DNA from 2 places in the Paenibacillus sp. lzh-N1 genome. Region 1 is predicted to be linked to the other one. Evidence: predicted binding sites of a transcription regulator. Region 1 holds the regulator's gene; the other holds the start of a gene.
What was found. Region 1 encodes Rex, which represses fermentation and respiration genes when NADH is low (regulators of the CRP and FNR family bind a similar motif). Its sites were predicted from a motif close to TTGTGAAATATTTCACAA; they were not measured.
Positions count from the first base shown of each region.

Region 2: a site for Rex is predicted at 2,294-2,311, ahead of C0638_RS06650 (phosphoketolase family protein). Genes of this name have one in related genera too.

Region 1 covers NZ_CP025696.1:4,106,496-4,123,385, forward strand. The annotation lists gene panB (3-methyl-2-oxobutanoate hydroxymethyltransferase) at 1-396, shown strand, start outside; gene panC (pantoate--beta-alanine ligase) at 393-1,331, shown strand; gene panD (aspartate 1-decarboxylase) at 1,324-1,707, shown strand; gene C0638_RS18625 (tetratricopeptide repeat protein) at 1,790-2,422, shown strand; gene dinG (ATP-dependent DNA helicase DinG) at 2,581-5,463, shown strand; gene C0638_RS18635 (redox-sensing transcriptional repressor Rex) at 5,491-6,144, shown strand; gene C0638_RS18640 (amidohydrolase) at 6,131-7,432, shown strand; gene C0638_RS18645 (cell wall elongation regulator TseB-like domain-containing protein) at 7,470-7,994, shown strand; gene C0638_RS18650 (hypothetical protein) at 8,301-8,834, shown strand; gene C0638_RS18655 (AAA family ATPase) at 8,827-10,329, shown strand; gene C0638_RS18660 (3-hydroxyacyl-CoA dehydrogenase family protein) at 10,466-11,338, shown strand; gene C0638_RS18665 (acetate/propionate family kinase) at 11,335-12,531, shown strand; gene asnS (asparagine--tRNA ligase) at 12,663-13,958, shown strand; gene C0638_RS18675 (DnaD domain-containing protein) at 13,962-14,690, shown strand; gene C0638_RS18680 (RNA polymerase sigma factor) at 14,860-15,492, shown strand; gene C0638_RS18685 (hypothetical protein) at 15,489-15,959, shown strand; gene C0638_RS18690 (hypothetical protein) at 16,050-16,890, shown strand, end outside.
Region 2 covers NZ_CP025696.1:1,452,163-1,469,052, reverse strand. The annotation lists gene C0638_RS06660 (glycosyltransferase) at 1-1,098, opposite strand, end outside; gene C0638_RS06655 (GntR family transcriptional regulator) at 1,415-2,137, shown strand; gene C0638_RS06650 (phosphoketolase family protein) at 2,441-4,825, shown strand; partial or broken gene C0638_RS26135 (aldo/keto reductase) at 5,106-5,306, shown strand; partial or broken gene C0638_RS06640 (PspA/IM30 family protein) at 5,637-6,295, shown strand; gene C0638_RS06635 (TFIIB-type zinc ribbon-containing protein) at 6,322-7,356, shown strand; gene C0638_RS06630 (TPM domain-containing protein) at 7,353-8,147, shown strand; gene C0638_RS06625 (SPFH domain-containing protein) at 8,169-9,161, shown strand; gene C0638_RS06620 (alpha-L-arabinofuranosidase C-terminal domain-containing protein) at 9,422-13,162, shown strand; gene C0638_RS06615 (phytase) at 13,242-14,639, opposite strand; gene C0638_RS06610 (helix-turn-helix transcriptional regulator) at 14,739-15,614, opposite strand; gene C0638_RS06605 (glycoside hydrolase family 127 protein) at 15,808-16,890, shown strand, end outside.

The DNA.
Region 1 (16,890 bases):
GCCAAGGCATTAGAGCAGGCGGGTGCCTTTGGTATTGTCTTGGAATTGGTGACTGAGGAAGTGGCAACGGCGATCTCTAAAGAACTTTCTATTCCAACCATTGGAATCGGTGCAGGACGTGGCTGTGACGGTCAAGTACTCGTTTACCACGATCTGATTCAATATGCATCGCCATATTTCAGTAAACGATTTGTAAAAACTTATGCAGATGTAGGCGGCATGATCCGCAGCAGCATTGAGCAGTATGTGAGCGATGTAAAAGGGCGGGCATTCCCGGCCGCAGAGCATGTGTTCAGCGCGGATGACTGTGTTGTGGAGTCCCTGGAGTCCTTGTACGGACAGGCAAAAGGACAAGCGCAGGAACAAGCTAAGGAAAAGGTGGAATCTCAGTCATGATCATCGTAAGAGAAGTGGCTCAACTACGCAAGGTTATTGCCGAACGTCGCCAACTTGGAGCCAATGGAGCAAAAACTTTACACGATTCTGCCTCTTTACTGCAACATAAAGTCGGCTTTGTACCAACCATGGGATACCTGCACGAAGGGCACGCAAGCTTGATGCAAAAGGCGCGTGAAATGGCAGATACGGTGGTGCTTAGCATTTTCGTAAATCCGATTCAATTTGGACCTACCGAAGATCTAGACAGCTATCCTCGCGATGAAGCTCGTGATCTGGAAGTAGCGCGACGTGAAGGCGTGGATATTGTATTTATGCCGACTGTAGCAGAAATGTATCCGCAGCCAACTCAAACTAAAATTCACGTATCCGCTCTGACAGACCGCTTGTGCGGCGCTTCCCGTCCTGGCCATTTTGATGGTGTAACTACAGTGGTAGCTAAGCTGTTTAACATGGTAGGTCCTGATTTGGCTTTCTTTGGAATGAAGGATGCGCAGCAGGTTGCTGTGCTTCAACAAATGGTGGCCGATCTCAATATGAATGTGACCCTCATACCTTGTCCTATCGTCAGAGAGGCCGATGGTTTGGCTCTTAGCTCCCGCAATGTATATTTAAGTGCGGAACAGCGTGAGCAGGCGTTAGTGCTGTCCCAGTCACTGCGCAAGGTGCAAGAAGTGAGCGAAGATATTGTACAGAACACCATTACGATTGAGCAGTTACATCAAATGGTGGAGTCGACCATCTCCTCATCTCCTTTGGCAGATATTGACTACATTGAAATATTAACATTTCCTGGCCTGGAGCCTCTTCGCCCTGAGCAGCGCCTATGTGATGTGCAAGAAGATGTCATTGTTGCACTAGCCGTAAAATTTGGGAATACCCGACTGATTGATAATATAAGAATACAGAAAGTGGAGGTACTTTCCCATGTTTAGAACCATGATGAAATCTAAAATTCACCGCGCGACGGTTACTGAAGCCAACCTGAACTATGTGGGCAGTATTACCATAGATGAAGATTTAATGGAGACATCGGATCTGCTGGAGAATGAAAAGGTTCAAATTGTAAACAATAACAATGGAGCTCGATTGGAAACCTATGTGATCCCCGGACCACGTGGGAGCGGTGTGATTTGTCTTAACGGTGCGGCAGCCCGTTTGGTCCAGCCTGGTGATACAGTCATTATTATTTCCTATGCTTCCATGTCAAATGAAGAGGCCAAAACATACAAACCAACTGTGGTATTTGTGGATGAACATAATAAACCAGCCCAAACGATGAGCAAGGAAGTACACGCAACGATCATGTAATGAATGGGAATGCGGATGAAACCCGTCTTTTAAGCGAAAAATGTGAGTGTATTAATCCATCTTTCGTAAGGGCGGGATGCACATGTTCCAGCATGTATTCGCAGAAATGAACAGCATGTTAGATGATATCGTGAAGCATTACCCATCAGCCCAGGGCCCCCGCAGACAGGAGCTGCTACAGCACTGGAGTCTGCTGCGGAGAATGAGTGACGGAATTATGGATGAGTGGCTGGCCTTTGAGGAAAAAATGGTTTGCCTGCGTGCAGCCGGCTTTTCCGCAGAGGCCGACATGTCTGACGCTGAGCTGCCTGAAAAGGAGCTACCGGCATTTGACCGGGGGCAGGGGTATTATCGATTGCTTATGTACCCGGAGGCAATCCAGCAATTTGAGCAGGTGCTACAGCATTTTCCGAACAGCTGGCAGAGTCGCATGTATATGGGAATGGCGCATTTTCAACTGGATGATCCAGCAGAGGCTATAAGCCAGTTTCAAAAGGTGCTACACCTGACTGAACAGCCAGGGCTAAAAGCGGTCATCTATAATGCGCTAGGCTGTTTGATGGCAAAGCAGGCAGACGTAAAAGAGGCGCAAAAATATTTTGCTCTCGCTCATCAGTTCGATCCAACGCTGCCCGAGCCACTGCACAATATGCAAGCCTGTTTGTCCGGTGCCGAAAAGCTTCGCTACGACAGTTCCTTGTTGACTTGGATGTAGTTGTCAGACACCGAGTAAGACGATGCATGCTCACCTCCTTAGGCGGTGTGTGCATCGTCTTTTTTTGACTGTCTTAATTTCCAAACAGACAATCTTCTGCTATGCTATTATACAGAGTTATTATTTTTGTATGTGTCATAAGAAAGGATTAAGCTCGAATGAAATTTGCGGTATTGGATTTTGAAACGACAGGCACCCAGTCCGCGGATGACATCATTCAAGTCGGACTTGCAATTATAGATCATGATAACAGCATTTCCCGTGTTTACGGCTCTTATGTAAACCCTGGCAGATCTATTCCACCTTTTATCACCGGATTGACCGGAATTACAGATGATGACGTCAAGGATGCACCTGCACTCGAAGAAATGATGATGGAGCTCGTGCCTATGCTGGACGATGTCGTGCTGGTCGGTCATAACGTGGCGTTTGATTTCAATTTTTTGCAAAGCGCTTTGGACCGGTGTGGATATTTACCCTTTAGCGGTAGAATTTTGGATACGATGGATTTTCTGAAAATTATGTTTCCGTCGTTATCTTCTTATCAGTTGGGTTTTGTTTCCTCAGAGTTTGGGCTGGCGCATGACCGCCCTCATCAAGCAGACAGCGACGCGTTGGCTACGGCTGAGGTGTTTTTAAAATGTCTGGGTGAGCTTCAGGCATTACCTCTGATAACGATACAGCGGCTCAGCGATTTGTTCGCAGAGGAAGACAGTGACCTGGGTTGGTTTCTTGACGGCATACGAGAAGAGAAAGAGCTAGACCCTATTCAGGATTTGGAGAAACATCAGTTTTTTCGTCAGCTTGCGCTTAAAGTGGAAGATTGGACCGAACTGGCTACTCCACGAAGAGAAGATGATCCGAATCCACTCTCAGGCGTTTCCTTTGAGGAGTATATGGATGATGTGCGGGACAATTTGCGTTCATCCTTGAGCCAATATGAGGAGCGCGAGGCGCAAACACAAATGATTGAGGGTGTAAATCAAGCCCTGACTCAAGATAAGCATTTGTTGATCGAGGCGGGTACAGGAACAGGGAAGTCCCTAGGCTATTTGCTTCCGTCACTGTACCACAGTGTAAAATATGGGCAGAGGGTCACAGTAAGCACGCATACCATTAATCTGCAGGAGCAATTGCGAGAGCGTGATATTCCGATGCTGACAAAAGTGATTCCGTTCCCGTTCCGGGCTGCCATTTTTAAGGGTCGGGGGCATTATTTGTGTCTGCGTAAGTTTGAACATAAAATAAACAGAAGAGACTTCGCGACACCAAAGGAAGACTTGATTACAGCGGCTCAAATGATTGTCTGGCTGACTCTGACAGAAACCGGTGATGATGAGGAACTAAACCTGAGCAACCGTGGAGGGGATTTCTGGGAAACAGTAGCTAGTGATTCCGAGTCCTGTCTTGGTCGTTCTTGCCCATGGTTCCGCAAATGCTACTATCATCGTGCACGTCATGAAGCAGGAACAGCGGATGTGGTTATAACGAATCACTCCAAGCTGTTCACCGACGTCAAAGCAAGTCACCAGCTATTGCCCAGCTATGAACATCTGGTCATTGATGAAGCACATCATCTAGAGGAAGTAGCCGGTAAGCACCTGGGCATGCATATGAAATATTTCACACTCGTGCATACGCTGACTCGATTGTTCAAGGACAGTAAGAACGGACAATTGCCTTCGTTACGTCAGCAGTTGGCAAAGTCGGGGCATGAGAAGTCGACGGAATGGGCCTCGACCATTGATCAGCTGTACCCACTCGTGTTAGAGGTTAAGGAAACTTGGGACCTGCTAAGCGATAAGTTGTTTGGTATGTTGCCAGAGCGGTCTGATGCCACACCGGGTGAAACGGGGCAATTTTCTTCGCGTCTCAAACCGTCGGCCAAGCCTGCAAAGTGGGATCATGCGGCGGCGTTGGAAAATCAGCTTTATGTAACGTTGAGTGAAATTTTGCGCAAGGGCGACAAGCTGATGCTGGATGTCAAGGAAGAACACGACGATTATGCGGCGGATAGTCTCATTACAGATATCACGGGTCTGCTTAAGGATTTGGCGGGGATTAGGGAAAATTTGCGCTTCTTTATACGACTCGATGATGAAACAACCGTATATTGGCTCGAAGCGAGTGGGCAATTCCGTAGTAAATCATTGCAATTTTATGCAGTGCCCGTCGATGTGAGCCGCCAGTTGAAAGAAATGTTTTTTGACAAAAAAAGAAGTATTATTCTGACATCTGCTACTTTATCGGTAGATAAGTCGTTTCAGTACATGACCGATCAACTCGGCTTGCAGGAGGCAGCGGATCAAGGACGATTAATGACGTCACAGCTCCCATCACCTTTTAATTACAGGGATCAGGTGTTGCTGGTCATTCCGCGAGACTTTCCGAGTGTGAAGGGCAGTGTAGGGGATGCACATTTTGTAGAGATGCTCGTTAGCTCTCTAGGAGCGACTGCCCAGGCGACGCGGGGGAGAATGCTTGTTCTGTTTACTTCCTATCGGATGCTCCGGCAAGTGTATGAGCCACTCAAAGAGGCGTTAGCATCCAGCGATATTACCGTGTTAGGACAAGGTGTAGACAGTGGGAGCCGCAGCAAGCTAACCCGTCGTTTTCAGGAAGCCAAGGCTTCTGTATTGCTGGGAACCAGCAGCTTCTGGGAAGGCGTTGATATTCCAGGGAAGGCTTTGACTTGTCTGGCCATCGTTCGCTTGCCGTTTCAACCGCCCAATCACCCGTTACTGGAGGCAAAAAGCGAGCTGCTGCAGCAGCAGAAGAAGAATCCATTTATGAAGCTGTCTGTACCACAAGCAGTTATTCGCTTCAAACAGGGATTTGGACGATTGGTACGTACAGCGAGCGACCACGGAGTCGTTATCGTTTACGATACGCGTGTGATCGAATCCTATTATGGAAAGCACTTTTTGTACTCGTTACCGGGACCAAAAATGGAGCATATGCCATCGGAGCAAATGGTGCCCCGCATCGCCGAATGGCTCCAATCCGCCCCGGAGACAGAGGCACAACGGACGGACACCTAAAGTCCGTTACAATTAGGGGGAGCAAGTATGAAATCAGATAAAATTTCAGAGGCTGTCGTACGGAGATTACCCGTATATTTACGTTATCTGAATGCACTGCACAAACGGGAGGTGGCTACGGTCTCTTCTCAAGAGCTGGGACAGAGGTTAGATTTAAATCCAGCCCAAATTCGTAAAGATCTTGCCTATTTTGGCGATTTTGGTCGGAAGGGTATCGGTTACGATGTTTCTTATCTAATTGAGAAAATACGCCATATCCTGAAAATCGACCAGCAAATTAATGTGGTATTGGTCGGAGCGGGTAATCTGGGTCAAGCCCTATCAAACTATAACGCTTATTTAAAAGACAATATGAAGATTGTGGCGGTATTTGATGCGTTCCCGGATAAGGTTGGGACCAGAATCAATACCTTAGTCGTTCAGCCGATGGATGAATTGGAAACGACTGTAAAAGAAAAAAATATTCGAATCGGGATTATTACTGTACCTGATTTTGAGGCACAACACGTAGCTGATAGGCTCATTGAGAGTGGAATTGGAGCGATTTTAAACTTTGCACCTATCATTCTCAAGGCACCGGCTAACATTCGGATACATGCCACAGACTTTACAACTGATTTGCTTAGCCTCGCTTATTACCTGGAGGACGGAAAGGAAGAAGCACAATATGACAGTGAATAAATGGATGATTAAAAACGGTTCTTTTGCCGTGAATGGACCTGAAGCTGGGGTAATCCATGGTTTTATGATTGTGGAGGATAGCCGTATTACTTACATTGGCGAGACTCTGCCTCCGGGTGAGGAAGAGACGGAAGCAATCGACGGTAACGGGTTATTGTTTTTGCCTGGTCTGATTAATACTCATGGTCATGCGGCGATGTCTCTGCTGCGAGGGTATGGAGATGACTTGGCACTTCAAGTCTGGCTTCAGGAAAAAATGTGGCCTATGGAAGCCAAGTTTACATCTACGGATGTGTATTGGGGAACATCCTTGTCAGTGCTGGAAATGCTGAAAGGTGGAACCACAACTTTCCTGGATATGTACGATCATATGGATGAGGTGGCACGTGTAGCTGAAGAGTCGGGCATCCGTGCAAGTTTGATGCGTGGAGCCATTGGACTCTGTTCAGAAGAAGAACAGCGGATCAAGCTGGCTGAGGCCGTGACTTTTGCCCGTAACTGGCATGGAAAAGCAGACGGACGTATCACAACGATGATGTCTCCGCATGCCCCATACACATGCCCGCCAGCGTTTATTGAGAAATTTGTTCAAGCAGCACATGATCTCGATTTACCATTGCATACGCACATGTCCGAGACGATCGCCGAAGTTGAGCAAAACGTACGCGACTACGGTTTGCGTCCAGTTGCACACTTAGATAAGCTTGGCTTTTTCTCCCGCCCTTCACTTGTTGCCCACGGCGTACACTTGAACGACGAAGAGATAGCTTTATTAGCGGAACGAGGTGTGGCGGTTTCACATAATCCAGGCAGCAACTTGAAGCTGGCAAGTGGTGTAGCTAGAGTGCCTGAATTGCTGCGTGCAGGAGTTACTGTTTCTCTTGGAACAGACGGTCCTGCCAGCAATAATAACCTGGATATGTTCGAGGAAATGCGTCTGGCGGCACTCATTCACAAGGGAGTATCTGGCGACCCAACAGCAGTTCCTGCAAATGAAGCACTGCGTCTGGCAACAGAGTATGGTGCAAAGTCGATTGGTTTAAAAGAAGTAGGAACGCTGGCAGCAGGCAACAAGGCTGACTTTATCGCGCTAGATCTGAATCAGGCCCATTTCTTGCCGCGTACAGATCTTATTTCCCATGCCGTATACTCTGCAAGTGCCAAAGACGTGGCTCATGTGTGGGTAGACGGTCGACAGGTTGTGAAAAACGGCGAATGCCTGACGATGGACGAGGAACGTATCAAACATGAGGCACAAGCCGCCTTTGAAGGGCTGCTGTCGCGCTAATTCAGGTGTCACATCCCCTTAGAGAGGAAGCACAGGTTTGAAAAATAAGAAGAAATGGATAGCGGTCGCCATTTTGGCCGTAATACTGATTCTGGTCAGCATTTTCTGGTATTATTCCTATGTTACTCAAGACCAGGTGGCTGAGAAAAATGCCGCTATCATTAAGGCCAAGCAATCAGGTGGTCTGGTTAGCACGACTCAGACATGGAAGTCTGTGTGGGATCAGATATATTGGGTGGTTCAAGGAAAAAACGCACAGAATGAAAATATAATGGTGTGGGTCCCTTTTCAAAAAATGGAAGGACAACCTAACGTACCTGTCGCAGATCCAAGCGGTGTTCATACCGAGCTGATGAAAAACGGAGTCGACGAGCAAAAAATGACAGCGATAATTCAGCAGCAACTTCCAAATGCAAAAATTGTAAGGCTCCAACCGAGTGTGTTCAATGGCGAATATGTATGGCAACTGTTTTACGATGATGAAAGCCATCACAACTATACCTTTTACCGTTTCTCAGATGGAGCATCGACGGGGATAAAGTATACTTTGCCTAATTACTAGCGTGTTATGGGAGTAGTGATGATGGTGAAAGCAATGTATTGTTAAAAGAATAACTGATTGAAGTTGAAAAGACGTAAATGCGATTTAAATCGTATTTACGTCTTTTTTTGCTGCTACGAAAATCACAACTCCTCCACACATTGCCTTCGATATTAGATTCACGTTATGATATACTATATTTTATAAGTGATAGACAAAAATGATAGAAAAATGAGTTGCTGATCTCTATAAGATCATGCAATTTGGTTGTTTGTTGACATTCGTCCCGTTTCTTCTGGGTTTTACATTTTGAGAGGAGGATGTTGTTTGAAATTGCGTGCAGTTCCTATTGTTGTGGCGGCCGTTGTGGCAGCCTTGTTGATGTTTGGGGGATGGTTCATTTACCGTCAGGTTACAATGCAAAGTCCTCTGGAAAAACTGGTATCTCAATATCCAGGCGTGACAAGCGCTCAAATAGATATTAAACAGGATCAGGTCGTATTGAAACTAGATCTCAAACCGCAGGCGGATGTGGCCGGATTGGTTGATGTGGTTAAGCAAAAAGGGCAATCCATCATTGGCAGCCGTACCATTAAGCTGGATATCGCAGATCGTTCCAATTCAGCACTGAATCAATGGTGGTCTGAGGCTATGTTTCCTGTAGCCGAAGCGATGGAAAATAAAAAGTATACTCAAATTTCATCTACAGTTGAGCAGATGAAAAAGAAAAAAGCAGGTATCAAGGCTGATACCGATATGGATTCAAACAATGTCTATATCCGACTCAGCGAAGGCAATGCGACTAAGTTTATCGTTTTGCCACGTCAATCTCAGCAAATGGGGGTATGGCCTAATGCCTAGATGGATCAAGGAAATATTAATCGGTATTGTGCCGGTGACCATTATATTTCTCGTTTTTATTGGGGTGAATATTATCCCTCTTCTGGTTGCGGGCGTGATGCTCAGCGGCTTGTTAATGCTCATGCATGCTCGTGGCGGCTTGGCCGTAGGTGCCGGGCAAGAGCGCAAACGTAAAAAAAATGGTCCGGACAAGCTGACTTTTGAGGAAATTGGTGGACAAGAAAGCGCTAAACAGGAATTGCGTGAAGCCTTGGATTTTTTGAATCGGCATGATGAAATTTCCAAGTTTGGTATTCGTCCATTGAAAGGCGTTTTGCTTACAGGCCCTCCGGGAACAGGAAAAACGCTGATGGCGAAAGCAGCTGCACACTACACCAATTCTGTGTTTGTTGCAGCTTCAGGCAGTGAATTTGTTGAAATGTACGTGGGTGTCGGTGCAGGTCGTGTCCGTGAGTTGTTTCGGGAGGCTCGCACTCGTGCAGCCAAGGAAAAGAAAGAAAATGCAATTATTTTTATTGACGAGATTGATGTTATTGGTGGTAAGCGTGAGGGTGGACAGCAACGAGAATATGATCAGACTTTGAATCAGTTGCTGACAGAAATGGATGGCATTTATTCGGCAGATACACCGCGGATATTACTTATTGCGGCAACAAACCGTAAAGAAATGCTGGACAGCGCCTTAACGCGTCCAGGACGCTTTGACCGCCATATTCAAGTAGACTTGCCTGATAAGAAGGGCCGTCTTCATATCCTTAAAATTCATGCCAAAAACAAACCGATTCAGGAAGATGCTAATTTGGACAAAATCGCTGAGGAGTCTTACGGTTTTTCCGGTGCACAGTTGGAGAGCGTCATGAATGAAGCGGCCATCTATGCAATGAGACAGGATCGTCAAATGATTGCGCAGAGTCATCTATCCATGGCGATTGACAAGGTGATGATGGGTGAAAAAACAGACCGAGAATCAACATTGGAAGAGAAAAAGCGTGTAGCGATTCACGAGCTGGGACATGCTATTATGGCTGAAATCGTCCGTCCCGGTAGCGTAAGTCAAGTAGCGCTCAGCCCGCGTGGGAAAGCGCTCGGTTACGTGCGTCACAATCCACAGCAAGAACATTATTTATATACCAAGCAGTACCTGGAGGAGCAGATTATGATCTCGCTCGCAGGGGCTACTGCGGAAGAAATGTACTATGGCGGTCGAAGTACGGGCTCAAGTAATGATTTTGAGCAGGCGCTGAACATTGTTCATACGATGATGACTTCCGGTTTGACTTCTCTTGGGATTATTAACATGGAAATGGTTACAAAAGAGGAACTTATGCGGGAAAATGGCGAAATTATGAATGACCTGCATAATCGGACTTTGGAGTTGCTGGAAAAGCATCGTCCTGTGTTCGACAATTCTCTTGACATTCTGATGAAGGAAGAAACTCTGTCCGGGGATCAATTTAGATGTCAATTTAGTGAAAATGCTTTATTACCAGCATAATTTTTTATGCTGGTTATTTTTTTTTACTTTTAGTCCGTGCTAAGATATTATTATCTATTGGGACATAAACATGTATTTTTCGACAAAGAAGGATACAATATATGAGAGTGACCAGGAAAGGGTGGAGTTAAGAACCATGCAATTTAAAAAAATCGGCGTCATTGGCGGCGGCACCATGGGACAAGGTATTTCTGAAATGCTCGCGTCCAAAGGAATCGATGTGCTGCTAGTAGAGCAGACACCAGAGAAACTAGACTACGCTTATAATATGATTGAAACAAGTCTAGACAAGCAACTGGAAAAGTGGGCAATCACCCAAGCAGAGAAAAAACTGATTTTATCTCGCATTGAAAAAGTATCCCATCTGGCGGAGCTCGCTAGCTGTGATATGGTCATTGAAACCATTACAGAGAATCTGGACGAGAAAAAGGTTGTTTTCCAAGAGCTGGATCATGTGTGTCCAAGCAACATTATTCTTGCAAGTAATACATCCACGCTGAGCCTGACCGAGCTTGCCAGCTCGACCAAGTATCCAGAGCGTGTTATTGGTATGCACTTTATTTATCCAGTATCCCGTATTGATCTTGTAGAAATTATTCGTGGTTTGAAAACTTCAGACGATACCTTTGAAAACACGAAAATGTTCGTAGAAGAAATCGTGGAGAAAAAAGGAGTCATGATTTATGAATCTCCTGGCTTTGTAACTAGCCGGATTATCTGTCTGCTAATTAACGAAGCAGCTCATGTACTTCAAGAGGGCGTAGCTTCTGCGGAAGATATTGACGATGCTATGCGCATCGGCTACAACTTCCAAAACGGTCCTTTGGAAATGGCTGACCGCTTTGGTCTGGATTCCGTTTTGGCTGCTTTGGAGCGGATGTTCCGTGAATTTGGCGAACTGAAATACCGTCCGTCCATCGTCCTGAAGAAAATGGTGCGTGCAGGTAATCTGGGCGTGAAATCGGGCGAAGGCTTCTTTAAGTATGACAAGGATGGTGACCGGATATGAAAATTCTCGTAATCAACGCAGGGAGTTCTTCCCTGAAATACCAATTGTATGATATGACGGACGAGTCCGTTTTAGCAAAAGGATTGGTAGAGCGTATCGGTATGGACTCTTCAATTCTGACGCATAAACCAACCAATAAGGAAGAATACACTGAAGTTAGCGAAATTTTGGAGCATACTACTGCCATCCGTAAAGTGCTGAATGCACTCACAGATGCAGAGCATGGTGTTATCTCCAGTATTAGCGAAATTCAGGCTGTGGGCCATCGTGTGGTTCATGGAGGCGAAATCTTCAAACAGTCAGCGCTCGTAACTCCTGAAGCGAAGAGTGAAATCCGTCGCTTGTTCGACCTGGCTCCACTGCATAATCCCGCATCCATGATGGGGATTAAAGCGGCTGAATTGAATATGCCAGAAGTACCACAAGTTGTGGTGTTTGATACTTCGTTCCATCAAACCATGCCAGAAAAAGCTTATATGTACGCCATACCAAGAGTGTTGTACAATAAGTACAAGGTTCGTCGTTACGGTGCACACGGCACTTCCCATGACTTTGTAAGTAAGGAAGCTGCCAAATTTGTCGGCCGTCCTTTGGAAGACCTGAAGATTATCACTTGCCATATCGGTAATGGTGGTAGTGTAACAGCAGTTCAAGGCGGTTTGTCTGTAGATACTTCCATGGGTATGACTCCACTGGAAGGACTGATGATGGGTACTCGTAGTGGTGATTTGGATCCAGCAATCGTACCTTATGTCATGAACAAAGAAGAATTGACTGTCAATGAGGTCAATTCGATGCTGAACAAGCATAGTGGACTTCTAGCTATTTCTGGTATCAGCAGTGATATGCGTGAAATCACTGAAGGTATGGAAAAAGGCGAAGCTAATTCTACATTGGCATTTGAAATGTATGAATACCGTCTGCGCAAGTATATTGGTTCGTATGCTGCCGCAATGAACGGGGTAGACGTAATTGTATTTACGGCAGGCGTAGGCGAGAACTCCATCGTTCTGCGTAAGAGAGTGTTGGAACAACTGACATTCCTCGGTATCGAGCTGGATGAATCATTGAATGCTATTCGTTCTGGCGAGATTCGTCGGATTACAACTGCAAATTCAAAGGTAGAAGTACTGATCATTCCAACAAACGAAGAACTGGTAATTGCCCGTGACACGTTCCGTCTGGTTCAGTAGTTCGGTCCCTAAGTTTAAACTTTATACATGTGGAACTATGGTTTAAGTACCACATGCACCAAACAGCGAGAGCAAACAGCCTGACCCAAGGGGAAGGGCTGTTTGATTTCGGTTCAAGGAGAGAGACGGTCATGACAAATAAAAGTACGATTGCCCAAGTGGGCCGCCATGTAGGGGAAACGGTTACAATCGGCGCTTGGGTAAACAATAAGCGATCTAGCGGTAAAATTCAGTTCCTGCAACTACGTGATGGTAGCGGGTATATTCAAGGGGTTATCGTAAAAAGCGAAGTGTCTGAGGATATTTGGAATGATGCCAAATCCTTGACTCAAGAAAGCTCCCTATATGTAACTGGAATCGTGCGTGAGGAGCCGCGCAGTCAATCGGGCTATGAATTAACGGTTACAGGTATAGAAATAATTCATTTGACCGAAAACTACCCGATTACCCCTAAAGAGCACGGTGTAGATTTCCTGATGGATCATCGCCATTTGTGGCTGCGTTCCGCCAAGCAACGTGCAGTCCTGATCATACGGGCGGAAATTATCCGTGCTATACAGGAATTTTTCAACGGCAACGGTTTTACGAAGGTAGACCCGCCTATTTTGACTCCTTCTTCTGCAGAAGGCACAACAGAGTTGTTCCATATCAAATATTTTGACGAAGATGCCTATTTGACACAAAGCGGACAGTTGTACATGGAAGCTGCGGCAATGGCGCTGGGTAAAGTATATTCCTTTGGTCCAACCTTCCGTGCGGAAAAGTCCAAAACACGTCGTCACCTGATTGAGTTCTGGATGATCGAGCCTGAGATGGCTTTTGTGGATCATGAAGAATCCTTGCGCGTTCAGGAGCAGTTTGTAAGCCATATCGTGCAGTCAGTTCTGAAAAATTGTGCGAAGGAGCTTGAAGCCATCGGACGCGATGTTTCGAAGCTGGAGCAAATTCAAGGCGAGTTCCCACGGATTACGTACGATGAGGCGATTGCCTTCCTTCAAGGTGAAGGATTCGATATCCCGTGGGGGGAAGACTTTGGTGCTCCTCATGAAACAGCTATTGCCGAAAGATATAACAAGCCTGTGTTCATTACGCATTGGCCGACTCACATTAAAGCATTCTATATGAAACCTGACCCAGCCCGCCCAGAGGTTGTTCTGTGTGCTGATATGATCGCTCCTGAAGGTTATGGCGAAATTATCGGGGGTTCCCAACGGATTGATGATCCAGCATTGATGGAAGAACGTTTTAACGAGCATAACCTGGCACGTGAAGCCTATCAATGGTATATGGATCTTCGCACATATGGTTCCGTTCCGCATTCTGGCTTTGGATTGGGACTGGAGCGTACAGTAGCATGGATTTGTGGACTCGATCATGTACGTGAAACGATTCCGTTCCCACGCATGCTGTATCGTTTGTATCCATAATCAATGACAGGATCATTCGACAAGACATCAGCGGCAGAATGGGCGGAGGGAGTAGCCTATGCTATGGAAACCGGAATGGTTCAAATTCCCTACGCTCTGCTCAAGCATTATCGGACGCTTCGGCTGACGGATGGTGAAATGCTGCTACTGATGCAGTTACTTGCATTTAAACAAGCGGAACGTAATGAATTTCCGACATGGGAGCAATTGCAGGCTCGTATCGGATGCACTGCAAACGAAATCGCGCTTTATTTCAGTAAGCTCATGAAAGAAGGGTTTTTGCGAATAGATTCCGTGGAAGACCGCAGCTCATCCGTCCAATTTGAACGTTATAACTTGGCGGGTCTGTATCGCAAGCTGGCTGAATGTATGATCGCCGAGCGTTCGGAGCAGCGCGATGAAGATGACATTTTGTTTGCCGGGAAGCCCGATTTACTGAATGGATTATCAGAATCCCCAATTACAGAAGAACGAAATTTATTTACGATTTTTGAGAAAGAATTCGGACGACCATTATCACCGATGGAGTACGAGACGATCAGCAGTTGGGTGGATCAGGATCGGTATCCGGAGGAACTGATTTTACTGGCTTTGAAGGAAGCGGTGTTTGCTGGGAAGGTACATTTCCGGTATATAGATCGTATTTTGCTAGAATGGAGCCGAAACCGGGTCCGTAATGCACAGGATGCGAAAGAATATGCCCAGCGATTCCGTGGTGGCGGTCGCAATTAAAGTAGCAGACTGAGCCTTTTAGGTAGTAAATTGATGCACTATGGCTTTCACATTGAAAGGGCGATACATGGACAACCGGGGAGTTTCGCCTGTGCAGATGAAGGGCAGAAAATTAAAGTGATTAAGTAGACTTTAATGATAGAGGACACACCTTTCCGATTTGAAGGGTGTGTCCTTTTTAAATTTTTTTTTCGAAATATGCAGGGGGAGAAAAATTCCTGGCGTCTATAGTATTGGGAAGGGGGAGAGCGTCATTGATATAGAGAGAATCATTGAACGAATCCGGTCTGGTGATCGGCAGGCGTTCCGTGAGATCGTAGAGCTGTACAGCAAGCATGTATTTCATGTGGCTTATTCGGTACTGCATGACAGCAAGGAAGCGGAGGATGCCGCGCAGGAGTCGTTCGTTCAGGTGTACAAGTCTCTCCCCCAGTACCGGAACGAAGGGTTTAAAACGTGGCTGAGCCGAATTGCGCTTCATAAAGCGTTGGATATCAAACGTAAACAAGATAGGCGGCCCGCAGAGCTTATAGACGTGGCGCAATCCCTTGTGCAGCTCCCTTCCCCGGATGAGGATGTACTGGCCCGTCTCATTCGCGAAGAGCAAACGGTAGAACTATCACAAAAAATCGCCCAGTTACCCCAGCAGCATCGGGATATTATTCAAGCTTACTATATGCAGGGTAAAACCTACGACCAAATTGCAGAAGAGACGCAGGTAGCTTTAAAAACGGTAGAGTCCAGACTCTACCGGGCACGACTATGGATTCGAAATCACTGGAAGGAGGAGGAATGGCAATGACTGACCAACAGGATAGACCGTGGATGGAAGGGCAAACGAATGACTGGCATGCATACATTTCAGGAGCTTGTTCGATAGAGGAATCTACCCGACTGGAAAAGCTCTTATTGGAAGATGAACAGGCGCTTATGCTATATCTTGTCGCACTGGAGCAATTAGAGCCAACCTTGAAAGATTACTCTGCCTGGATGGACACGGAGCGCTTCACAGATCAGGTAATGGCGGTTCTTCCCGAGATAGAAATGGAACCAAATCAAGTTTTATTCAAAAAACGCCGCTGGTTTGAAAAACCTGTGTTTCACTATGTTGTTGCCGCAAGTCTGACGTTGATCTTGCTTTCCAGTGGAGCCTTTGACAAAATGATGCCGCAAACAGGCGATAAGCCGATTCCTCCAAAAGAACGCGTCTCTTACAGTGAAGAAGTCATGCAAGCTACGACAACCTGGCTCGATAAATTAAAGCCCTAAATTAAGTTAAGGGTAAGATGAACAAGTTTAAAGTCAACCATCTGTTGGGAATTTGTATCAAGATCCCGTAAATAGAAAGGAAGTGTAGCAATGCCTTATACGGAACGAAGCAAGCTCTTGGCATTTCTATTGAACATTATTCCGGGTGTAGGACACTATTACTGGACCAGAAAAGCCAATGCGTTTGTATATACCATTTTGTTTTTCGGATGTCTGGCAGGGGGAATATTTTTTTCAGTGGTAGCAAGTGACGGAACGCCTTTTTTGGTGAGTATTTTTATTGCTGCTCTTTTATGGGGACTCAGCATGCTGCATATCGTGATTAGCTTATTACGTTACGATCCTCGCGCAGTCGCTGCTCCTTATCCCCCTCATGCAGGACCCAATCCATATGGCTTTTACTCGCAAAGTGGACCTTATGGACAGGCGGATTTAACAGGAGAGGTACCAGAGGGGGCAACAGACACAGGCACGAATGCCCCGGGGGCAGGTATGGGATATGCGCCGGGGTATAACCATTATCAACAAGGACATTATGGTATGGCAGGATCACCTGCTTTTCAAAAAGGATCGGACAATGAACGATTTTTTACGATTTTGCTGTCATTTATTCCTGGATTGGGACACCTTCATTTGGGGCTAATGCAGCGTGGCTTGTCTTTTCTGCTATCCTTCTTTGGCTTTGGCGCGATCCTCGTCTTTATTACGAGCATAACGAACGAATCCGGATTTTTGGCGTTTGCGGGCGTGTTGCCGATTATTTGGTTGTATTGCATGTTTGATGCGGTGCAGCATGTACATCGTAAACAAGCCGGAGACATTCTTCAGGACCGGACTTTGTTTGAGGAACTGGAGTATGGAAGAGTTGAGGGACGTCGTAGTAAAATGTTGGCTACCATTTTATCGGTATTTCCCGGTGCTGGGCATATGT
Region 2 (16,890 bases), 2.7 Mb from region 1:
TCGGCTTTTCCGGTTCTCTGCTTTCTTTTTTATCACCCGTAATGCTTGCTGGTATGCTGGGTTGTTGTTTTGATAATAAAACTGCTTGGCAGCAATGCGTAATGTCCTTCTCAACAACATAGCCGATGAACGTGTTAACCTAGAACGGAGTCCCCTGCGTAATACGCGCAGCGTATTTTTGTAGGTCTCAAAATCCTCGGATGGAGGAATTAGAGCGAATAAATTTAACGAGGAGTCATTGAACCCGTAAGTTTCATACATGATTCTCAGATTTTCCGTATTTAAAACGTTACCTCTAAGATGGGTTGGATGTTCCTGATGATATCCGACCACCTCTTTGATGCAATAAAAAGGGATTTTTAAGCGATGCAGTCTATAGCCCAAGTCCCAGTCTTCGAGTCCGTACAGCACAAACCGTTCATTGAAACCTCCAATACGAATCAAGTGGTTGCGTCTGATGGCTACACAACGAGTTACTAGCATCATCCAGGGAGCTACGTCCGTTGAGGCAAATTGTTTTTGAGTACTGGGCGGAACCCTGGTGGGGCTAACGACTTTAGACAATGCACCCGTTTGATGCAGGACATCATGAGGGGTGATGATCGGGATAATTTCATTCGCTGTTTCAAAGTCGGGATTCCATAAGCCTGATTGTGTAAGTATGCTCCGACAATGTTCTTTTTCTTCCACAGAAAAGTCAGGGTGATAATGGGTAAATGCATCGTCCCACGAGTGAGGAATGCCTGAAAGCACGGATTTGGGATACTTGCGGTGATAACGACTCACGGTTTTAATGAAATGAGGTAGCACCAAAAAGTCAGCGTCGCAGAAAATGATATATATCCCTTTTGCCTGGCGCAGTCCCAAATTTCGAACGGCAGATCGACCACGTTGTTCCGGGTGTGACACATAGATAAGAGGATAGGATGCTTTGAAGTCTTCAACCATTTCTTTCGTTCCATCTGTAGAGCCGTCATCAGCTACAATCACTTCGAATAGTTGCTTGGAATAGGTTTGCGCTTCAAATGAGGCGAGTGTGAGCAGCAGCTGCTGGGCTCGATTATAGGTTGGAATGATGACGCTGTAGCGGATAGCCAATGTGATCTCCCCCCACCACTTTTATTAGAACACGTTTGAACAAGATAAATAATAACAATGTATTCAAGGATTTTAGCCTGGTCTGGTCAAACACCCCTCAAGGTGCGAAACAGGCTTGGTCATATTGAGAATGTTAAGGTGGAGGTTCTGTATTTTTTGCTATTTTGCAGGTATTTTCAGTGGTGTGATGTATATGTCATGGCAGCATTACGCATAAGGATGTAAAGTAAAAGAGATACAAACAAACATGAGATGAAATGGACATGTTTATGGTAAACTATATGGAGTTATAGAAGACCTGAAAGAGGAGTACTATATGACACAATTTGTCTATAAGCAAATTATTGACGATCTTAAAATGAAAATTTTCGCTGGAAAGTTTGCAGATATGAGATTGCCAGATGAACGTAGTCTTAGTGAGACTTACCAGGTTAGTCGTAGTTCCATTAAACGCGCTCTGACTAAAATGGAGAGTGTCGGAATTATTTTCAAAAAACAAGGCTCCGGGACATTTATTAATCCCTTATACATAAGAAATGAATCTATCTTTAACTATGAAGGCTCTAATCTAGGAGTTACTGATAATTTTCAAATGCATGGCAAAAAGCCAAAAATCAAAGTATTGAGTTTCGAGGTCATTCCACCGACAGAAGAACTACAGCGCGATTTGTTCTTGGATACCCATGATTTTGTTTATAAAATCGTTCGCTTACGCCTGTTTGATGACGATCCCTTTATGATTGAAACGGGCTACATCCCCATTAAAATTGTCCAAGATTTAAATCAGACGATTATTGAGGGTTCCATTTTTAATTATTTGGAAGACTCGCGGAACCTGGCCGTCACCAAATCTTTTTTATCCATTTTTGCAGAACCGTCCCAAGAGAATGACCAAAAGCTACTAGAATTGAAAGAAAATGAACCGGTAGGCATTATGGAGGGGGTTTTCTTTTTAGATAACGGCACGCCATTTGAATTTTCACATATGCGGTTTCATTACAAATATTTGAAATTTAATACCTTTGTATCGGTACACTAACGAAAAGACTGGAGAATTCTCCGGTCTTTTTTTATGGTTTTGAAAAAGAATTAGAGTCTGCAAACCTTTCATTTATCACAAATTTTATTGGTTTATCTTTCTATATATTTTAATGTAAGAGCTTTTTTACTGTCTTTTTAATTTATATTTCATAGTATGTTCAAGATTTCACAAAATTGGACCGTATCACTTGTGAAAAAGGTTGAATTAATTTAGCGTAGCGTTATGATGTACATGTAGATGAAATTTCCGGAAATAAATTACAAACCAAATTACAAACCAAATTACTAGGGAGTGGACACCATGGCCTTAACACCCGTGTTAGCAGAATACTCATCTCAAACATATTTGAAAAAACTTGATGCATACTGGCGTGCAACCAACTACATTTCAGTAGGTCAGCTTTATTTAAAAGACAATCCTTTGTTGAGAGAACCTTTGAAAGATTCGGATGTAAAGGTGAAGCCTATTGGACACTGGGGCACGATTCCAGGCCAAAACTTTATTTATGCTCATCTTAATCGTGTTATTAATAAATATGATTTGAACATGCTTTATATTGAAGGTCCTGGTCACGGCGGCCAGGTTATGGTTTCAAATTCATATCTTGATGGAAGCTACACTGAAATCTATCCACAAATCACTCAAGATATCCCAGGCATGAAGAAACTGTTCAAACAATTTTCGTTCCCTGGCGGTATTGCTTCGCATGCTGCTCCTGAAACACCTGGATCTATCCATGAAGGTGGAGAGCTGGGCTATTCCCTTTCTCATGGTGTAGGTGCTATCCTAGATAATCCGAATCTGATTTCGGCTGTTGTTATTGGGGATGGTGAAGCTGAAACGGGACCATTAGCCGCTTCGTGGTTCTCTAACAGATTTATCAATCCAATCACGGATGGCGCAGTGCTGCCAATCTTACACTTGAATGGCTTCAAAATTAGTAACCCAACGATTATGTCTCGCCAATCGAAAGAAGAGTTAACTTCGTTCTTTAAAGGTTTGGGTTGGGAACCGTTTTTTGTTGAAGGTGAAGACCCTGATCACATGCATCCAGAAATGGCGAAAGTATTGGATACTGCCATCGAGAAGATCGAAGCTATCCAGAAGAATGCACGTGAAAATAATGACCTTACTCGTCCGGCGTGGCCAGTACTTATCTTCCGTTCACCTAAAGGCTGGACGGGTCCAAAGGAATGGGACGGAGTGCCGAATACAAATTCGTTCCGTGCCCATCAGGTTCCAATTCCGGTTGATCAAAAAAATATGCAGCACGCACCTGCCTTATTAGAATGGCTGAATAGCTATAGACCAGAGGAATTGTTCGACGAAAACGGTCGTTTAAAAGCTGAGATTGCTGAAATTCTGCCTACAGGCGATAAACGAATGGGAATGAACCCTGTTGCGAATGCGGGTAACCTTATTAAAGACCTGAAATTGCCAGATTTCCGTAACTATGCGCTGGATAACTCCACGCCTGGTAAAGTGATTGCGCAAGATATGTCGGTTTTGGGCAAATACGTTAAAGATGTGGTTGTATTAAATGAAGAGAATCGCAATTTCAGAATCTTCGGACCTGACGAAACGATGTCTAACCGCTTGGCTCCTGTTTTTGAAGTAACCAAACGCCAATGGATGGATCAAATTATTGAGCCTAATGATGAATTCTTGTCATCTTATGGTCGTGTCATTGATTCCCAATTGTCTGAACACCAAGCTGAAGGATTGCTGGAAGGTTATGTGTTAACAGGCCGTCATGGTTTCTTCGCAAGTTACGAAGCCTTCCTGCGTGTGGTTGACTCGATGATCACTCAACACTTCAAATGGTTGCGTAAAGCAACGGATCAAGGATGGCGTGCAGACATCCCATCATTGAATGTTGTAGCTACTTCAACGGTCTTCCAACAGGATCATAATGGGTATACACACCAAGATCCAGGTTTGTTAGGTCATTTGGCTGATAAGAAACCAGAATTTATTCGTGAGTATCTGCCAGCTGACGCCAACTCTCTGCTAGCTGTTTTTGACACCATTTTAAATGACCGTCAAAAGATCAATTTGGTTGTTTCGTCCAAACACCCACGCCCACAATGGTTTTCTGCTGATGAAGCGAAGGAATTGGTGGACAAAGGGTTAAAGATCATTGACTGGGCAAGTACAGATCAAGGTGGAGAGCCTGATATTGTTATCGCTTCTGCCGGTACAGAGCCAACGATTGAAAGCTTAGCTGCGATCTCTATCTTGCATAAAAAACTGCCTGATTTGAAGATTCGTTACATCAACGTAGTAGACTTACTGAAGCTGAGAAGCCAAAAGTTAGATCCTCGTGGATTATCTGACGCTGAGTTTGATCAATTTTTCACAAAGGACAAACCAGTCGTATTCGCTTTCCATGGTTACGAAGGTCTGATCAAAGATCTGTTCTTTGATCGTCACAACCATAACCTGCATGTACATGGTTACCGTGAAAATGGCGATATTACGACACCATTTGATATGCGTGTATTGAATCAAATGGACCGTTTTGATTTAGTGAAGGAAGCTGTTCTAAACTTACCTGACGCTGGAAAGTATGCGAATATTGCGGATGAAATGGATGCAATGGTTAAGAAGCATCATCAATTCATTCGCGAAGAAGGCATTGACTTGCCAGAGGTAGAGAACTGGGTATGGGAAGGCCTGAAATAAAAAAAGTACAGTACATTTCAGCTTTGTGTTGGACAACCAAGCAGTCTAGCATGAAGTGAAATATATGATTTGGTAGCAGAATAGAAGTGCCTGGCCCCTTGACTTCAAGTATGATTTCAACGGGGATCAGGCATTTTTTGATGCAGCACACAGAGAATTTAATAGGGAAGTCACGAGCAAGTGGGTAATAAGTATATGGGGAACTGAATGGTTCGCTGCATTTTGTCTGAATATTGAAGAGGTGTTATGGTATAAGAGAATAGGAGAGGAGGCTGTTAATATGAACCATCCAATTCCGGAGAAGGTATTGAATGATGGCACTAAGGTGCCTGTCATTGGGTTTGGAACTGCTGGATTGAAGGGTGCAGATGGAGTAACAGCGATAGCTAGCGCGATTGATGCAGGTTACCGTCTGATTGACACAGCTTTCAACTATGAAAATGAGGGTGCTGTCGGGAAAGCTGTCCGGCAGAGTTCTGTACTTCCTAAGGCCTCTTCTGTAAAACATCAGACGGAAAATCTGGACATTTTTGATTTTGAGTTGTCGCCTGAGGAAATGAACGTAATCTCGGCACTTAGCAGGGAAGATGGACGGCTATGGGGGCAGGACCCCAATTCCTATGAAGAGCTATAATCTATAAGAATGAATGAGAAGGGTTCAAAAATCTGTGGAAGATTTTTGAACCCTTCGCTTTTAGTAATAACCGAAAGCATGCGATAGGTCCGTATATAGATATGATGAATGATGAACATTTTTAATCGGATTTGATGTATGATATGGGGGAATGTAGTCCTTTCGAAGGAGGTCATCATGGGGATTTTGTCAAGGTTTAGGGATATTATGAAGATGAATATCAACGCCTTAATGGATAAGGCGAGTGATCCGGAGAAGACGATTGATGATTATATGCAAAATCTAAATAGTGATCTAGGCAAGGTGAAAGCGGAAACGGCCTCAGTGCTGGCTGATGAGAAAAGGGCGAAAAGAGCACTGGATGAATGTAGAACTGAGATCAAAAAGCTCCAGCATTATGCAAGTAAGTCTGTGGAAGCTGGCAATGAAGAGGAAGCCCGAAAGTTTTTGGAGCGTAAAGGTTTGCAGGCGGAGAAATTGGAATCGTTACAGACATCCTATGACTTAGCTTCGGCAAACGCCGTACATATGAAACAAATGCAGGAGAAATTGGTGTCCGATATAGGGCAACTGGAGTTGCGGCGTGCCGAACTTAAAGGGAAGCTGGCGATCGCCAAAGCACAGCAAACCTTGAATTCTATGGGCGACCATGATTCTGTTTTCGAGGCCTTGGAAGAAAAGGTGAACAGGGCATATGATGAAGCGATGGCGATAGCCGAGCTCCGAACAGGATGAAGGACGACCTGGATGCGTTATTCGCACAATATGAGAAGAGTACCAATCCAGAAGATGAGCTGGCTGCAATCAAGAAGAAAATCAATCCCAAAGAATCATAATAGTTTCTACATGAAGAGGTGAGCAGATGCCGGTTATCGAATACAAATGCCCCAACTGCGGCAGCGGCATGGTCTTTGACAGTGAGACAGGAATGTTATCTTGCCATAGCTGCGGAAGAGAGGACAACATCGATACGATTCCTGATCCTCTGACTAATCGTATTTTTTCAGAAGATGAAGCCCATGAGTATCATTGCAATAACTGTGGAGCAGTGATTATGACCGAAGTGGAGACGAGTGCAACGGTGTGCAGCTTTTGTGGTTCTGCCGTGGTGCTGGGTGATCGACTGACCGGAGAGCTAGCTCCGGCGCAAGTTATTCCTTTTTCGATCAGCAAGGAAGAAGCCATAGCTGCATTCAAAAAATGGTGCAAGAATGGCCGTCTGTCACCGAACCGATTCATGATGGCCGACCGAATCAAGGGAATAACCGGTATGTATGTCCCCTTCTGGTTATATGAATTACATAATCAAATTGAGGTTCAAGGTGAAGGTACCCAAGTGAGAACCTATACGAGCGGAGATTACGAATATACAGAAACGAAGCATTTTGATGTATATCGGAAAATCCGTTTGAATTATGTGAAGGTTCCGATTGATGCTGCGGAGAAAATGAATGACGAGCTGATGGATAAATTGGAGCCTTTTCCCTATGATCAGCTCAAGCCTTTTAAAACACCATATCTAGCGGGTTATATTACGGAAAAGTATAGTTATAACGAAGAAGAGCTTTTCCCGCGAGTAAAAGACAAAGTGAAGGAATATATTGATGCTTATATTCAGTCTACGGTGTCAGAGTATACGTCCGTGAGTTACACGGAAAAGCAAATTGATACTACATTAAAACAAGCGGATTATGTCCTGCTCCCGGTATGGGTCATACACTATGACTACAATCAATTGGAGCATACGTTTGCGATGAACGGTCAGACGGGCAAGGTAGTTGGTAAACCTCCGATTAGCAAGTTCAAAGTGACAGCTTGGTTTGCAGGCATTTTCGGCATAACTCTCTTTTCATTAAGGTTAATCACTTGGCTAATCATGGGAGGAGAATTCTATTGAAAAAATATAGAGCCATTGTGGCTGTTTTGTTGTTCTTTGCCGCCTTTCTAGCGGTTCCTATGGAAATGAAGGGCGAAGCAGCAACGACAGAAATGAAGCCATTGATTTTTGATGAGGCGGGGCTGCTTAATCAGGAAGAGTATGATGTGTTGAACACGATGGCTAACCAATACGGAGCCGAAAGAGAAACAGACATTATTGTTTATACGACCAACAACCCCAACAATATGGATGTTATGAAAATGACGCAGGATTTTTATGATGACCATGGCCCGGGGTATGACAGGTCCCATGGGAATGCAGTCATTTTAACGATGGATATGAGGAATAGAGAGGTTTATTTAGCTGGCTTTTACAAAGCAGAACGGTATCTGGATGACGACAGGCTTACTAAAATCCGCCATGAGATTACCCCGGATCTGACGAACGGTAACTATGGGCTTGCATTTCAAAAGTATATTCTGGGCGCGCACAAATATTTGGCCATCCGCCCAGGTGTGAATCCGGACAGCATATTTTTCAAAGGCTGGCTTCATTTGGCGGTTGCGCTGGGATTGGCGTCTATTATTGTAGGTAAGATGGTTTCGAGTTCCGGCGGTCGGGTTACGGTAAATCGGCAGACCTACGAGGATGCAAGCACGTCAGGGGTTCTGGCACATCAAGATCTGTACACTCACACAACGACAACGAAGCGGAAGATTGAAAAGAGCAGTAGCAGCAGCTCATCAGGTGGAGGAGGCGGAACCACCAGCGGCGGTCATTCGCATAGCGGCAGCAGAGGATCATTTTAATGGAAGGGATGGATACAGCACATGGGGTTCTTCAGGAATCAATTTGCAAATGTTGTTGAATGGGAAGAATTTAGGGATGATATGATTTTTTGGAAGTGGAGCAATCGTGAAATTAAAAAAGGCAGTAAATTGATTATTCGCTCCGGTCAGGACGCCATTTTTGTAAATAACGGCAAGATCGAGGGCATTTTTGAGAATGAAGGGTCATATAACATGGACTCTGATATTATTCCATTTCTATCGACATTAAAAGGATTTAAATTCGGCTTTAACAGTGGCATGCGGGTGGAGGTCTTATTCGTTAATACGAAGGAGTTTACGGTCAAATGGGGAACACAAAACCCGGTTTTGATCCCTACTCCCCAACTGCCAGGCGGGATGCCGATTCGTGCCAACGGCACATTTAATTTTAAAGTAAATGATTATGTTACGCTTATTGATAAGATTGCCGGGGTAAAGGACAGTTATCTTGTTGAGGATGTGAAAATACGGATTACTTCGGTGTTGGATCAGTTATTGATGAAGTGGATCAGCCGAGAAGGCAAGGATATGTTTAATCTACAGGCAAATGCTTCTGATATTTCGAAGGGCATTCAGGAAGATCTGGATATGCAAGTGATGGACAACGGTATGACGATTACAGGGTTTCATGTGATGAGCTTCAATTATCCTCAAGAAATCCAGGATATGATTACAAAGACAGCTTCTCATGAAATGATCGGTAATCTACAAAAGTACCAACAAGTGACGATGACCGACGGTATTGCATCGGGGAATGTAAAAGGCGGCGGTGCTGCTTCAGATATGGCGAGTATGATGATGGGCATGAATATAGCGAATGAAATGATGAAAAACTTGAACCCAAGCCAGAAGCCCCCGGCTGAGACTCAGCCTGCATCCGATGCTCCCACTCCTTCTGGTGAAGGTAAAAGACCTAATTTTTGTCCGAATTGTGGCACAAAAAACGAGGGAGCTAACTTTTGTCCGAATTGTGGACAGAAATTGAACGGGTAGCCATAGCTAACCGCTGAACTGTTTCCTTTCAGGAAATTGCCGACTGGCTAAGTAATTCTATGAACCAAACAGCAGTTGTTGCAGAGTATTCTCTGTGATGACTGCTTTTTTAATGTAGATTGTTCAAGCATTTTCTTTATAAATCAGATTTATTGGATTGAAAAAGGTACACAAGATAAGGTACTATAGCTATATAGTACGTATTTATATTAACTAATTAGGCATTACATTAATAAACTATAGATATAGGAGCCATAAAGATGACCAAATTCCAAGATCAAATCATTGCGCGGTACAAGTTTGATGATGCAGAGAATGTCGGCAAGGATAGCTCTGGACAAGGTAATGACGGGATTGCTTCAGGCACAGCAGCACCTAAGATCTCCCATACTACCGGAAGAGCGGCTTTGGCACTTGAGGGAGGTCCCAACGGAACATCTTATATTCAGCTACCTTCTGATCTGTTTAAAGATGTAAGCGATAACACTGGTGTTACAGTGACGGCTTGGGTAAACTTCGGCAGATTCACGGATATGTGGGAACGTGTTTTTGACTTTGGTAAATCCCACACGGGTCCTTATATGTTTATGACACGGAATCTGCGTGGAACTCTTTTCACTGAGGCTGACTTATCCGTAGACCCAGGAAGAGGTTTTGTCAGAGATGAATGGATGCACATAGCCCTGTCTGTAATCGGCACGGAAGGCGGCACATTAAGTAGTGCGGGCCCGGTGGTATATGTCAATGGTGAAGTGGCAGCAGACGGTTCCATCAGCCAAACCTCCAGCGGCAACTATGCCAAGCTGCGCAAATGGTTCGAAACGTTTGCAGATTCGACCAACTATAGCAACAATTTTATTGGTCGTTCCCAACATGCAGCGGATGTTGACTTTGCTGGCTTGGTTTCGGATTTCCGAATTTATAAAGCAGGCTTGACGGCGGATGAAGTCATTGAGGTCATGTGCGATTCATTGACAGATGAGGAGATTGTGAAGCTTGCCCGCGATAAGTATTTATCATTTCCGACGACGATTATAACCAAAGACATATCTCTACCAACGGTTCTGATGGGTGGAAGAGTAGAAGTGACCTGGAAATCCAGCCAACCTAGCATACTCTCTGACAATGGACAGGTTCAGGCGATTACTTCCGCAGAGGGGGTCACCGTTACGGCTCTCTTGACCAGAGGTTCGAGCCGGATTGAAGAAAGCTTTGAAGTATCCGTTCTCCCAGAACAATTGCCTCCATACACGCTGACCATTCATGGGAATAAAGAAGTTGTGGATGTCAGCGAAGTGATGTACGGCTTATTCTATGAGGATATCAATAACGCCGCAGATGGCGGGATATATGCAGAACTTGTACAAAATCGCTCATTCGAATCCTTCGAGTTTGATACGTATTCCCATGCTTCGGGTGAATGCGGCTGCTCTACAGGACGGAATCGCAATCCGCTGTTCGCCTGGTCTGGTGATACGGACAAGATGAATCCACAACATAGCGGTGGATTGAATGAATTTTTGGGCGCAAAGGATAAGGATGTGAACTCTTATTATGTGACGGTAGCGGATGGGGCAACGATCCGGAACAAAGGCTTCTCCGATTCTAACCAGAATTGTGCCATGTCCATCCAAGAGGGGGCCAAGTATGAGTTCACCATCTGGGCAAAGGCCGATTCGACGGGTACCATCACACTGCAACTTCAAGACTCGAAGGAAAAGGACATCAGTGATTCGGTAACCGTACAGGTGGAAGGTGGCAGCACGTGGAAAAAATACGGTGTCGACTCCAAGCTGGTGCTGACAGGTACAGCTACGGTGCTGGGACAGCTGGCACTTACATTTGAAGGGGACATTTCCATTGATATGGTTTCCTTATTCCCACAAGATGTATGGGGAGCAGGAGAGGAAGAGCAGTCCCCATCGGCACACGCCAACTATCAGGGCAACCCTAACTACCGATTGAGAAAAGATCTGGTGAACGCACTGGTTGGCATGCATCCGAAGTTTTTGCGTTTTCCAGGTGGTTGTATTTCCGAAGGATCGTTTATATGGGAAAATGTATACGACTGGAAGGAATCCATTGGGGATATCGAGCTGCGCAAGGAAAACTTTAATGTATGGGGCTATATGATGACCATGGGTCTTGGTTATATGGAATACTTCCAGTTGGCAGAAGACCTCAATGCAGCTCCGCTTCCGGTTATGGCCTGTGGTGTGCTTTGCCAAGCCCGCTCGGATTATGCTCATCCGGCTGGAGGTGCACTAAGAGAATACTATATCAAGAATTTTACGGATCTGATCGACTTTGCGATCAGCGTTGATTTTGAACATAATGAATGGGCCGCCATGCGTAAAAAAATGGGCCACGAAGCACCGTTCGATTTGCGTTATCTGGGCGTGGGCAACGAAAACTGGGGTACAGAGTTCTTCGCCAACTTTGAGGTATTCAAGACATCAATTGATGAGTACATGGAGAAAAATTATCCGGGATATGAACTGCATATCATCTCCACGGTTGGCGCTCAAGCAGACGACGATGCTTATCAGCAGGGCTGGAAGTTCCTGAGCGGTAATATGAAGGGCTCAGCCAAGGTTGCTTTTGCAGACGGTAACCAGGTGACGGAAGAGACTGTAACCTGGTATGAAAAGCAAAAAGACTATATGGACACCATTGCCGATGAACACTATTACCGTTCTAATGAGTATCTGTTGAATAATGTGGACCGCTATAATTACTACTATAGAGCTTATAACGCGGATGGCAGTGTCAACTGGAAAGAAACGTCGAAGGTTTTTGTTGGGGAATATGCCTCAACAGATAAAAATACATTGGCAGGCGCAGTAGCAGAAGCAGCAGTGATGACGGGCTTCGAAAATAATGCCGATGTCGTCCGGTTGGCTGCCTATGCGCCGCTGTTTAACAAAGTCCTGACGGACGGAACTTACAGATGGACACCGGATTGTATCTGGTTCGATGACGAAACCGTGTGGTTTACACCAAACTATTATGTGCAGCAAATGTATGCCCAATATTTGGGTGATAAAGTATTGGCCACTTCGTTCTCTACTTACAAAAATGGCAAGCCGATCGACCTCATTCCTCAGGGTGGAATCGAAATCGCGACAGGCAACGCCGAGGTTGTAGTTAAGCGTGTGACCGTTACCTCCAATAAGGACGGCAGTGTACTGCTGGATCAAGATTTTACTAAGGAATTGAATTCATTATGGAAAGTTATTCCTGGTTCCGTAGGATCTACGTTGGAGGAAGGCAAGGGGCTTGTCCTCAAAGCCCAAGATAGCGGTCTGAATGGCTTGTACATCTTGAACGACAGCTGGAACAACTACAAGGTAGAGGTGGTTGCTTCTCGCCTTTCCGGCACGGACGGTTTTTATGTGGGTATAGGCCTCACGGATATTACCACTGAGAAAAAGAACGTCATCGAATACGCGATTGGCTATGGCGGCAATGCTACCGGCGTGAAGGTTTACAAGCAAGGTATAGAAGGCTATACCATGGGTGACTACTCTTCCAGTACAGCGGCGGGCAACCTGAGAGCGGCGAGCTATGAAGAGTTGGCCGACAACACCGACTACACCATCACGGTGAACTATGGGGGAGAAACGGGCAACAACCTGATTTGCTCCTACACCGACGGCAAAACTACCAGTAAAGTGCTGGACTACAAGTTGGAGGCTTACAACAGAGACGTATTTAATTCGGTGACCCAAGATGCTGAACATGTATATGTGAAGCTTGTGAATGCCGATAACGTAGATAAGGCAACACAGCTGAATCTGGAAGATTTGAATGTTGAATCCAGTGCCAAGCTGATTACACTAACCGGCGATTCCTCGCTTGTTCATGTACCTAACGTGAATAAGAAAAATGATGAAAAGGTAGTGCCTACCGAACAGCAGATTACGCTGCATACGGATTCTGTCCTCTTACAATTACCAGCTAACTCGGTAAATGTACTCGTACTTGATCTTAAAGCGTAAACAATTAAAACCCGCTCATTGAGCGGGTTTTTCTATGGATCAAGTCAGAATGTTGTTGATTTTATTTCCCTGACGGGCATTACTTCGTGCTTCTGTTCACCAGTTCACGCGGATTGGTGCCATCGTCTATCGTTAGCGGGGTAGCCGCACCTGTAGCAATTCGCTCCCAAGGTACCATTTTAAAGTTCTGATTTAACTTCTTGCCGTTTTGGAGATTTTCGTCATCTTGTGCAACGAAGATACCATGGGGGAAATTCTTGCCTAATCCGTAACCCAGAACATCAATACCGTCTGTGACAGACGTACCATCTACGGTAGGGCTGTCGCCGATTGTGAAGTTGCTTATATACGCATTGTCGCCTTGTCGTTCATAGATCGCATAGCTACTGTTGCCTTGGCTGGAGGCCATGAGATACCCCTTGCCGTCTTTGCCGTAATACAATGTGAGTCCCTCTATGTCATCGTGAAGTCTACGTCCATCTGCAATATCAACACGTCGCAGCGGCTTGGATGAACCGTCTGGCTCGGCACTATATTTCCAAATGGCGTAATCCTCTTCAGCTATATAGAGCGTACCATATTCATCATCAGCAACCATGCCCTCGGATTGCGTAGCCAGCTTAAACTGGCGGACAAGCTTGCCAGCAATTTTGCCGTTTCCATTGTCCGTCAGCTCATATTGCTCAAATTCACCCTCTTTGCCCAAAGCGAGCGCATAAAACTTATCTGTCTTGAGGCTATGGTACAAGCTGAATCCATATACTTCTTTCATAGTCGCTTTAATAGGTTTGTCAACCACATTGGTCAACGTTCCTGATACACCATCAATGGTAAAGATATCGATCGTGTTGTTGGTGCGATTGGTTGCGCCTGCGATATCGACTTTTTTACCGCCCAATGTGAAACCGTAACGAAGATCCACGTTGTTCATTTTTCCGACTTTCATGTTTTGCAGCTGCTTGCCATCCAGGTCATAGACTAAAATTCCGCCGCCCTTATTGGTAGCTAAAATTCTGCTTTTATCTGGATTAACCGGATTAAGCCAGATTGCAGGGTCGTCAGCTGCATCTTCTCCATCCTCCACGGCTTCTGTTTCGACAGAGGGGAGCACTTTATAGGTGGGGACTGCGTCCTTGGGATCTGTATATTTGCTGTTCTCTGCTTCAAGCGTAGTAATCACTTTTGTAGGAAGATATACATTTCCATTGATCATCTTAATTTCTCGGTCTGCTTTTCCGCTTTGGCCAGCTAGACGATATTGCTTCTCACCGACTGTAAAAGTCCCGACAATGCCATTTTTCAGCTTTATCAATACTGAATGGTCATCACTATCCCATGTAATGGTTGCCCCCATTTTATCTGCCTGTGTTCGTAGTGATGCGTACCCGGATGGCTGAGTGTCTGCCGCATGGATCAGTTCTGGTGATACCAGAATCCCTGTTAACATGGTTAATAATGCTAGTTTATTTACCTTCATATGTAAGCCCCTTTTCTGAAGCGAAAATGATATAACCGACTCAGTATAAAGTGACAGTATCAAAAGAATGCAATCAAAATGTAAAAGAGACGTAAACATTCAATTGGCTGGTTTCCAGTATTGTTGTCTGTAATTCTTCGGTGACATTCCAAACCTTTCCTTGAAACACTTAGAAAAATAACTGGCCTGGGAGAATCCTGTTTCCTCTGTAATTTGTTGGATGGACCAGTCGGTTTGCAGCAAAAGACTGCGTCCCTGATCCAGGCGGTAGTCCATTAAATACTCTAGCGGCGTGCGTTGGAAGGTGGTCTTCATGCATCTGGCAAGATAGTTTTGATGTACGTGAAAATGTGTCTCCAGGTCTTTATTCGTGATGGCATTTCTGTAGTTTTGCTTTAGAAATATTTCGATCTGTTCAGCTAACTTTGAGGAACTGCTTTTATAATTCTCATCATATTCCAAACTCTGAAAAATATTCACAAATGTTTGTTGAGTCTCCCATAGAGCCAGCTTTCGAGTTTTTAAAGTAGAGGCTAGTAAATAGTCCAATTTAGAGAACAGCTCATGGGGATTAACTAGTTTTTGATATTTGGGGAGATGGATGGTGGTATGTTCTGAATGAAAATGCAACTCAGGAATGGGGGTGCTAGGGATAATAAGATCAGGCGAGGATTGGGCGCACCACATGCTATTGGTTTGAAAATGAAACCAGTAAAAGGAGGTTTGTTCTGTACATGCCTCTATGGGGAAATGGTGCTTATCCGGCTCAAGAATAAGTGCATGATTTTCAGTTATCTTCCACGACTCATCCTCCTCACCGATGTGCAGTAGTCCTTCTTTAATAATAATTACGTCAAAATATCCCAAGTTATAGCGATTCGGATGCCAGTCCCCTTTTTGGTATGTAGTAAAATTCCCCTCAATGAAATAAGGCAATGGAGGGACAAGGAAAGATAGAAAGTCTGTTTTGCTCATGGAAGTCAGCTCCTTTGTGTGTGAAATCGTATAAGTTTTAGTTAAAGATCGCGATTTTTTTTATAAATTCAGGTTGATAAAATAAGGACTGTAGCAAGGGGAGCTCAGGTTAGCTTGTTCGATATTATCATTACTTTATCCTTATTTTTTCAAAAATGAAAGCGTTCTATTTTCAGGAAGGGATGTTTATCCAATGAAAACGGCAAAACCAGTGAAGCATGTCATCGTCGATGATTCATTTTGGAAAAAGTATAAGCAGGTTGTGGCGGAAGAGGTTATTCCTTATCAGTGGAAAGCATTAAATGATGAATTACCAGATACAGAACCCAGCCATGCGATTGAGAACTTTAGAATTGCGGCCGGGGAATCTAGTGGAGAGTATTATGGAACCGTTTTCCAAGATAGTGATCTTGCCAAATGGTTGGAGACGGTTGCTTTTAGCTTAAGGGATCATCCAAATTCTGCGCTTGAAGAGCGGGCTGATGAGGTCATTGATCTATTGGGAAGAGCACAAGCTGAGGATGGATATCTGAATACGTATTATCTGCTGAAGGAACCCGACAATCGCTGGACGAACCTAAGAGATAATCATGAGCTGTATTGTGCAGGACACTTTATAGAAGCGGCTGTTGCTTATTACGAAACGACGGGCAAGACGAAACTCCTTCACATTATGGAGAAATACGTAGACCTGATTCAGCAGATATTTGGTACAGAAGAAGGGAAGCGGAAAGGCTATCCGGGGCATGAAGAAATTGAGTTGGCCTTGATCAAATTATACGACGTAACGGCTAAGGATCAATACCTCAAATTAGCGCAATATTTTATCGAACAGCGGGGACAGTATCCTATTTATTTTGTGGAGGAGCAAGAAAAGAGAAAGCATATTCAAACAGAGCCCACCTGGAATGATGATAACAATATTAATTTTGGCCTAGGCTTCGAATATCAGCAGGCACACCAACCTGTGCGAGAACAAAAAGAGGCCGTTGGTCATGCGGTAAGAGCAGTGTATCTGTATATTGCGATGGCGGACCTAGCTGCAAAAACGGGAGATGCTTCTCTGCTACAAACCTGTGAAACGCTGTGGGATGATGTCACGAACCACAAAATGTACATTACTGCCGGAATCGGATCTACGGTGAACGCGGAAGCATTCACTTGCCATCATGATCTTCCCAATGACAGCATGTACTGCGAAACTTGCGCCTCTGTAGGGCTGGCTTTCTGGGCCAATCGTATGCTGCGCTTAGCGCCGGACCGGAAATATGCCGAT